DNA from 2 places in the Lentzea sp. NPDC051838 genome. Region 1 is predicted to be linked to the other one. Evidence: riboswitches for the same ligand, from Rfam matches in the RefSeq annotation. Region 1 holds a riboswitch; the other holds the start of a gene.
The links. A riboswitch is a leader RNA that binds a small molecule or an ion and turns the genes downstream of it on or off. The one in region 1 is predicted to bind cobalamin.
Positions count from the first base shown of each region.

Region 2: another riboswitch for cobalamin. It lies ahead of metE (5-methyltetrahydropteroyltriglutamate--homocysteine S-methyltransferase); the one in region 1 lies ahead of AB0M24_RS29560 (iron ABC transporter permease).

Region 1 is NZ_JBFAYI010000016.1:130,579-133,981, forward strand. Features, by position in the region: gene AB0M24_RS29555 (AAA family ATPase) at 1-1,535, opposite strand, end outside; cobalamin riboswitch at 1,553-1,676, shown strand; gene AB0M24_RS29560 (iron ABC transporter permease) at 1,710-2,732, shown strand; gene AB0M24_RS29565 (ABC transporter ATP-binding protein) at 2,732-3,403, shown strand, end outside.
Region 2 is NZ_JBFAYI010000008.1:80,493-83,895, forward strand. Features, by position in the region: gene metE (5-methyltetrahydropteroyltriglutamate--homocysteine S-methyltransferase) at 1-1,689, opposite strand, end outside; cobalamin riboswitch at 1,792-1,991, opposite strand; gene AB0M24_RS20300 (TetR/AcrR family transcriptional regulator) at 1,990-2,550, opposite strand; gene AB0M24_RS20305 (enoyl-CoA hydratase/isomerase family protein) at 2,627-3,361, shown strand; gene AB0M24_RS20310 (AMP-binding protein) at 3,367-3,403, shown strand, end outside.

The DNA of each region.
Region 1 (3,403 bases):
TCGGCCACCTCCTCGCGCCCCGGTTCACGCTCCCGTTCGACGCTGCGGCCCGCGAGAAGTGCGACCTGCAGCACCGCCGCCGAATGAGCATCCGTGTCCGCGATCCGCCGCCACTCGGTGCGCAACATCGCCGTGGCCTCGGGATAACGCCCAAGCAGCCGTTCCACCGTCGCGCAGAGCCGTACCGTCTGCGCCCGTGCGGCCGTCAGTTCGACTGGCAGCAACCGCAGCACCTCGTGCATCGTCTCGCTCGCCTGCCGCAGATCTCCGGTGGCTCCGAGCGCCTGGGCGAGTCGCCCGAGCAGCAGAAGTCGTTGTGGCGTGGCCGATTCCGCGTCGGGCAGCAGCCTGATGGCCGCCCGCAGGAAGTGCGCGGCCGTCGCAGGAGTGGAGTGCATCGTCGCCTCGGCCGCCTCGCCGAGCACCGCGACCGCGTCGAGGTCGCCCCGAGCGGCGGACCGCTCCACGTGCCGGGCGAACTCCGCGGCAGGCGCGCCACGACGGCGCAACGCCACCGCGGCCCTGGCGTGTGCCCGGAGCCGCCAGCCGGGACCCGCGTCCTGGTAGGCGACGCTGCGCACGAGCGGGTGGCGGTAGCGGAACCGGCCGGAGGCGTCCAGCCGCACCAGGTCCCGTTCGGCGAGCCGGTCGAGCGCGGTCAGCACCGACTCGGGTGCCAGCGCCGCGATCTCGGCGAGCGAGTCGGCGTCGAAGTCGTCGCCGACGACCGCAGCCGCGTGGGCGACGAGCTGTTCCTGCGGTGTCAACGCGGCCAGTTCGGCGGCGAGCACCGCGTGGACCGCCACCGGCAGGCCGTTCGCGTCGGCTCGCACCAACGCCTCCAGGTAGAACGGGTTTCCCGCGCCCGCCAGGTGGATCTCCTCGCGCCGGGCCCGGCTGAGCTGTACGGGGAGGAGCAGATCGGCGTCGGCCCGGTTCAGCGGCGCGAGCTCCAGCAGGTCGGCCACGCCGTCCGCGGTGGCGCGCGACAACGCGTGCCACAGTCGGGACGAGGTCTGCCGAGGCCTGCTCGCCAACGCCAGCAGTACGCGTCCGTGTGGCGGGTGCCGCAACAGGAAGTCGAGCAGTTCCACCGAACCCTCGTCCGCCCAGTGCAGGTCGTCGAGCACGAGCACCAGTCCGGACGGTTCGGCGAGCAGCTCCAGCAGTGCGCGGACGGCCCTGTGCAACCGGTACCGCTCCGCGTCGACCAGGTCCGTCGGGCCGTCCGCCGGGATCGCCGGGAAGATCGTCGCGAGCAGCCCGAGCCGTTCGGGACCCAGTACGGCCAACGCGGCCGGTTCCAGAAGGTCGTCGAGGGCGGTGACGAACACTCCGAACGGGACGTGGGACTCGAACTCCGCCGCGCGTGCGCCGCGGACCATCCAGCCCGTCGCGAGCGTCGTCAGCTCCGCCAGCAGTCTGCTCTTGCCGATCCCCGGTTCACCGGTGACCACGACGCACCGGGCGCCGTCCGCTGCCAGCATTCCGCGCAGGACGCCTGCTTCGCGTGCCCGGCCGGGTAACTCAGCCATGCGTCGGTGGACCTGCCTTCGGGTTAGCATGCGTGGGTCGTGCGTGGGGGAAGTCCGGTCGAAGTCCGGCGCTGACCCGCAACGGTAGGCCCTCCTGATGGAGGGTGAGCCCGAATACCCGCACACGGCAGACCAAACGCAACTCTCCTGCCGTGGACTGCGGGAAGGGAACCAGTGATCGGGAAGATCTGCGCGCTCGTCGGCGTGCTCGTCGTCAGCGTTGTGGCGGGCGTCTCGCTCGGCCCCGTCAGCATTCCGTTCGGGCAGACCGTCGAGCTCCTGCACGCCGCCATCACCGGCGGAGTGATCTCCGCCGCAGATGCGGGCCAGTACCACATCGTCTGGGACATCCGGCTGCCTCGCGTGCTGCTCGCCGCAGTCGTGGGCGCTGGTTTGAGCACGGTCGGTGTGGCGATCCAGGCCATGGTCCGCAACGCGCTCGCAGACCCTTATGTGCTCGGCATCTCATCCGGCGCCAGCGTCGGGGCGACGGCCGTGGCGACCCTCGGAGTGTTGTCGGGTCTGGGGGTCTACGCGTTGTCCACGGGAGCGTTCCTCACCGGGCTCGGCGCCACCGCGCTGGTCTACCTCACCGCGCGCACGAGCCGCGGGCTCACACCGTTGCGGCTGGTGCTGACCGGAACCGCGCTGGCGTACGGGTTCTCCGCGGTGGCGATGCTGCTCGTCTTCCAGGCACCGCACGGGGAGGCGGCGCGGGCGGCGATGTTCTGGTTGCTGGGCAGCCTCGGAGGCGCGACCTGGCAGCAGCTTCCGGTCGCCGGTGTCGTCACGCTGGCCGGGATCGCGTACTTGATGACCAGGGCGCGGCAGCTCAACGCATTGGCGATGGGGGACGAGACCGCGACCACACTGGGTGTCCCGGTCAACCGGTTCCGCACGCAGCTGTTCATCGTCACGGCCGGCATCACCGGTGTGCTGGTGGCGGTCAGCGGCGCGGTGGGCTTCGTCGGCCTGATGCTGCCGCACCTCACCCGCATGGTCGTGGGCGCGGACCACCGGCGCGTGCTGCCGCTCGCACCCCTTGCCGGAGCGTCGTTCCTGGTGTGGGTGGACGTGGCCGCCCGCATGCTGGCCGCGCCGGAAGAGCTCCCGCTCGGCGTCATCACGGCCGCGATCGGCGTGCCGTGCTTCATCTTGCTCATGCGCCGCAAGTCCTACGTCTTCGGAGGCCGTTGATGCGCATCGAGGTCTCCGGCGTCACCGTCTCGAACATCATCTCGGACATCTCGCTGGCTGCTCAGAACGAGGTCGTCGGCATCGTCGGCCCGAACGGCAGTGGCAAGTCCACGACGTTGCGCTGCGTCTACCGGGCTCTGAAGCCGGACTCCGGTGCCGTGCTCATCGACGGCGCCGATGTCCACAAGCGACGCGACCTGGCTCGTCATCTGGCCGCTCTGACGCAGGAGTCGCAGGTCGAGTTCGACTTCACGGTCGCCGAGGTCGTGGAGATGGGTCGCCTGCCGCACGAACGCTCCCCGCGCGACGTGGAGGTCGTGCGCGAGGCACTGGCCACAGTGGACATCTCGCACCTCGCGTCGCGCAGCTTCCTCAGCCTCTCCGGCGGCGAACGTCAACGCGTGCTCATCGCCCGTGCCATCGCCCAGGAACCGCGCGTCCTCGTGCTGGACGAGCCCACGAACCACCTCGACATCCGCCACCAGCTCGACGTGCTGGCGTTGGCGCGCGGCCTCGGCATCACGGTGCTGACCGTGCTGCACGACCTGAACCTCGCCGCGTCCTACTGCGACAGGTTGTGCGTGCTCGACGAAGGCCGCCTGGTCGCGTCCGGCACGCCCGCCGAAGTCCTGTCGCCCGAGCTGATCGCCAAGGTCTTCCACGTCACGGCA
Region 2 (3,403 bases), on a different contig from region 1:
GGCCGCGGTGTCGGCGAGCGGCTGGTCGTCGCGGACGAACGACCACGCCAGGATCGTCACCGGGCCGGTCAGCATTCCCTTGACCGGCTTGGAGGTCAGCGACTGCGCGTAGGTGCTCCACGGCACCGTGATCGGGCGAGGCCGTGACACGTCACCGTGGATGATCGGCGGCCGCACGCACCGCGACCCGTAGGACTGCACCCAGCCGAACTCGGTGCTGGCGAAGCCTTCGAGGTGCTCGGCGAAGTATTGGACCATGTCGTTGCGCTCGGGTTCGCCGTGCACGAGCACGTCCAGGCCGATGTCCTCCTGCAGGTCGATCACCCGCGAGATCTCGTCCCGCATGCGCTGGTCGTAGTCAGCCGGGGTGATCTCGCCGCTCCTGACCGCCGCGCGGGCCTTGCGGATGTCGCCGGTCTGCGGGAACGAGCCGATCGTCGTGGTCGCGAGCGGCGGCAGGCCGAGCCGTGCCTGCTGGGCCGCCGCCCGGTCCTCGTACGGCGCCCGAACCTGGTTCTCCGGCCGCAACGACTGGATGCGAGCCCGCACATGATCATCGCGACGGGGACTGGGAACCTGACGCTGAGCCTCGTCCGCCCACGCGCCGTCCGCTCCGTCGCGCAAAGCCCTGCCCAGCACGACGACCTCGCGCACCTTCTGCCGTGCGAACGCCAGCCGTGCCCGCACGTCAGCGTCGAGCTGCTCGAACTCCAGGTCGTACGGCACGTGCAGCAACGTGGACGACGACACTACGACCTCGCGCGCGGAACCCAGCAGCGACGCGGCCTTGGACAGCGCGGCGTGCAGGTCGGTGCGCCACACGTTGCGCCCGTCGACCAGGCCGGCGACCAATGTCTTGTCGCGCAACGCCGGAATGGCGAACGAGGTGTCCGGTGCGCTGACCAGGTCGACCCCGATCGCCTCGACCTGCGACTCGGCCAGGATCGGCAGCGCGGGCCCCAGGTCGCCGTAGTAGCCGGTGACGAGCAGCTTCGGCCGTCCTGGCAGGCCGCTCAACGTCCGGTACGTGCGCCGCAACGCGTTGAGCTCGGCGGGTGTGCGGTCGGCGGCGAACGCCGGTTCGTCCAGCTGCACCCACTCGACGCCCTCGACCCGCAGCCGGCCGAGCAGCTCGACGTAGGCCTCCAGCAGGCGGTCCAGCAGAGTCAGTGGCTCGAAGCCCGGGACCGTGCTCTTGGCCAGCAGCAGGAACGTCACCGGGCCGAGCAGCACCGGCCGGGTCGTGAAGCCGAGCTCCAGCGCCTCGCGGTACTCCGCGATCGGCTTGTCGCCGGCGAGCCGGAACTCGGTGTCAGGGCCCAGTTCCGGCACCAGGTAGTGGTAGTTGGTGTCGAACCACTTCGTGAGTTCCAGAGCAGCGGCACCGTCGCGGCCTCGTGCCGCGGCGAAGTAGGTGTCCAGTTCGGACAGACCCAGGTCGCGGTGCCGTTGCGGCACGGCGTCGAACAGGAACGCCGTGTCGAGCACGTGGTCGTAGAACGAGAACGTGCCGGACGGAATCGAGTCCAGTTCGGACAGTTCGGCCCAGGTCTCGGCGCGCAGCCCACGTGCGGTGGCCTGCAGGGTGGCTTCGTCGATCTTGCCGGACCAGTACTGCTCCACGGCGCGCTTCAGCTGGCGCATCGGTCCGATGCGGGGATAGCCGAAAACGGTGCTGCCGATGGTCACAAGCTCTCTCCTCGCGAGCGTGCGGAACGCACCGGAAACCCACGAGGCAGCCCAGAGGTCGCCCGTCAGCCCGCCCGAGAGGCTCCGGTGCACCGCGCACCGGTCGGTGCGCGGACCGGCGGCAGGTCTTCGGACTCGTGGGCGTACATCGCGCTCCTACCGGCCGTCGCTTCCCGGATTTCTCCAGTGCGTATGACGGCTTTCGTTCCCACTCACCGCTGCGGGGCAGTCCCGGACTCGCACCGGGTTCCCTTTTGCTCCACTCAAGCGAACCTGAGTGAACCGCTGGCGTGATCGAGACTAGCGGGACGCGCCGAGCATGCCCAGCGCCATGTCCGCGTACTGGACGGTGAGATCGCTCAACTTGACCGGTCCTTCAGGGGAGTACCACCGCGACACCCCGCTGCACATCTCCAGCAACGCCAGACGAGCGATGCTCGGATCCGCTGTTGACAGCTGACGAGCCTTCAGGCTGTCGACGATCGCGTTCTGCCAGAACCGCTCGTACCGGTCGCGCAACGCCACGATCTCCGCGCGCCTTTCGCCGGTCAGCGCGCGCATCTCGCCGTCCACGACCGTGGTCTCGCGCGGCTTCTCGGCGTGAGCCTGGACGTGCATCTTGACCAATGCGACGAGCCGTTCCCTCGGGTCACCGGTGATCTTCTCGGCCTCGGCGATCAACGCGGTCAGGCTCGTGCGCATGATCTCGGCGAGCAGATCTTCCTTGGTGCCCATGTAGTGGTAGAGCGTCGCCGACGACAGCCCGGCGGCCTGTGCGAGGTCGCGGATGCCGGTGCCGTGGAACCCGCGTTCGGCGAACAACGCCACCGCCGCCTCGCGGACCCGCTCCTCAGTCGACATGTGACGCCTCCCTTGACCGACCTGACTCGCTCACTCTAGCGTCGGACTCAATCGATCGATCGATCGAAGGGGAGAGATGACCGTCGACTACTCCTGTGCCGAGGGCGTCGCGCAGGTGCACCTGAACCGTCCGGAACGGCTGAACGCCGTGGTCCCGGCCCTGGTCGAGGACTTGCTGGCAGCCTTCGGCCGTGCCCGCGAGGACGGGGCGCGCGTGGTCGTGCTGGCGGGGCGGGGCAAGTCGTTCTGCGCCGGCCACGACCTCAAGGAACCGGTGCCGGTCGAGACCGAGGACGAGACGCGGGCCCGGCTGGAACGCATCCAGGACGTGACGCGGGCGATCCGCGACTACCCCGGCATCGTGATCGCGGCGGTGCACGGGTACGCGCTCGGTGCGGGCGCGGAGTTCGCGCTGGGATGCGACCTCATCGTGACGGCTGACGCGAAGTTCGGGTTTCCCGAAGTGGGGGTCGGTCTCAGCGTGACGGGAGGTATCTCCAGTCTGCTGCCGAAGCTGGTGGGGCCGCACCAGGCCAAGGAATGGCTGCTGCTGGGTGAACAGATCACCGGCAACAGGCTGTTGCAGCTCGGGGTGGTCTACCGGGACGTCTACGACCACGAGAAGCACGCGATGAAGCTCGCGCGGCGCATCATCGCTCAGCCTCCGGTCGCCGCATTGCTCGCGAAACGTGCCATCGACCAGGGTTACGACTCGACGCTCGACCAGGCCCTCGCCACGGAGGTTGAGCACGCCCTGCAGACGAGCCTGTCCGGGGAGAACGAGGCGCCGCGGAAAGACTTCAACCAGTGATCGCGATGCTGCGGACGGCCGCTGTGAGATGGCCGGACAGAA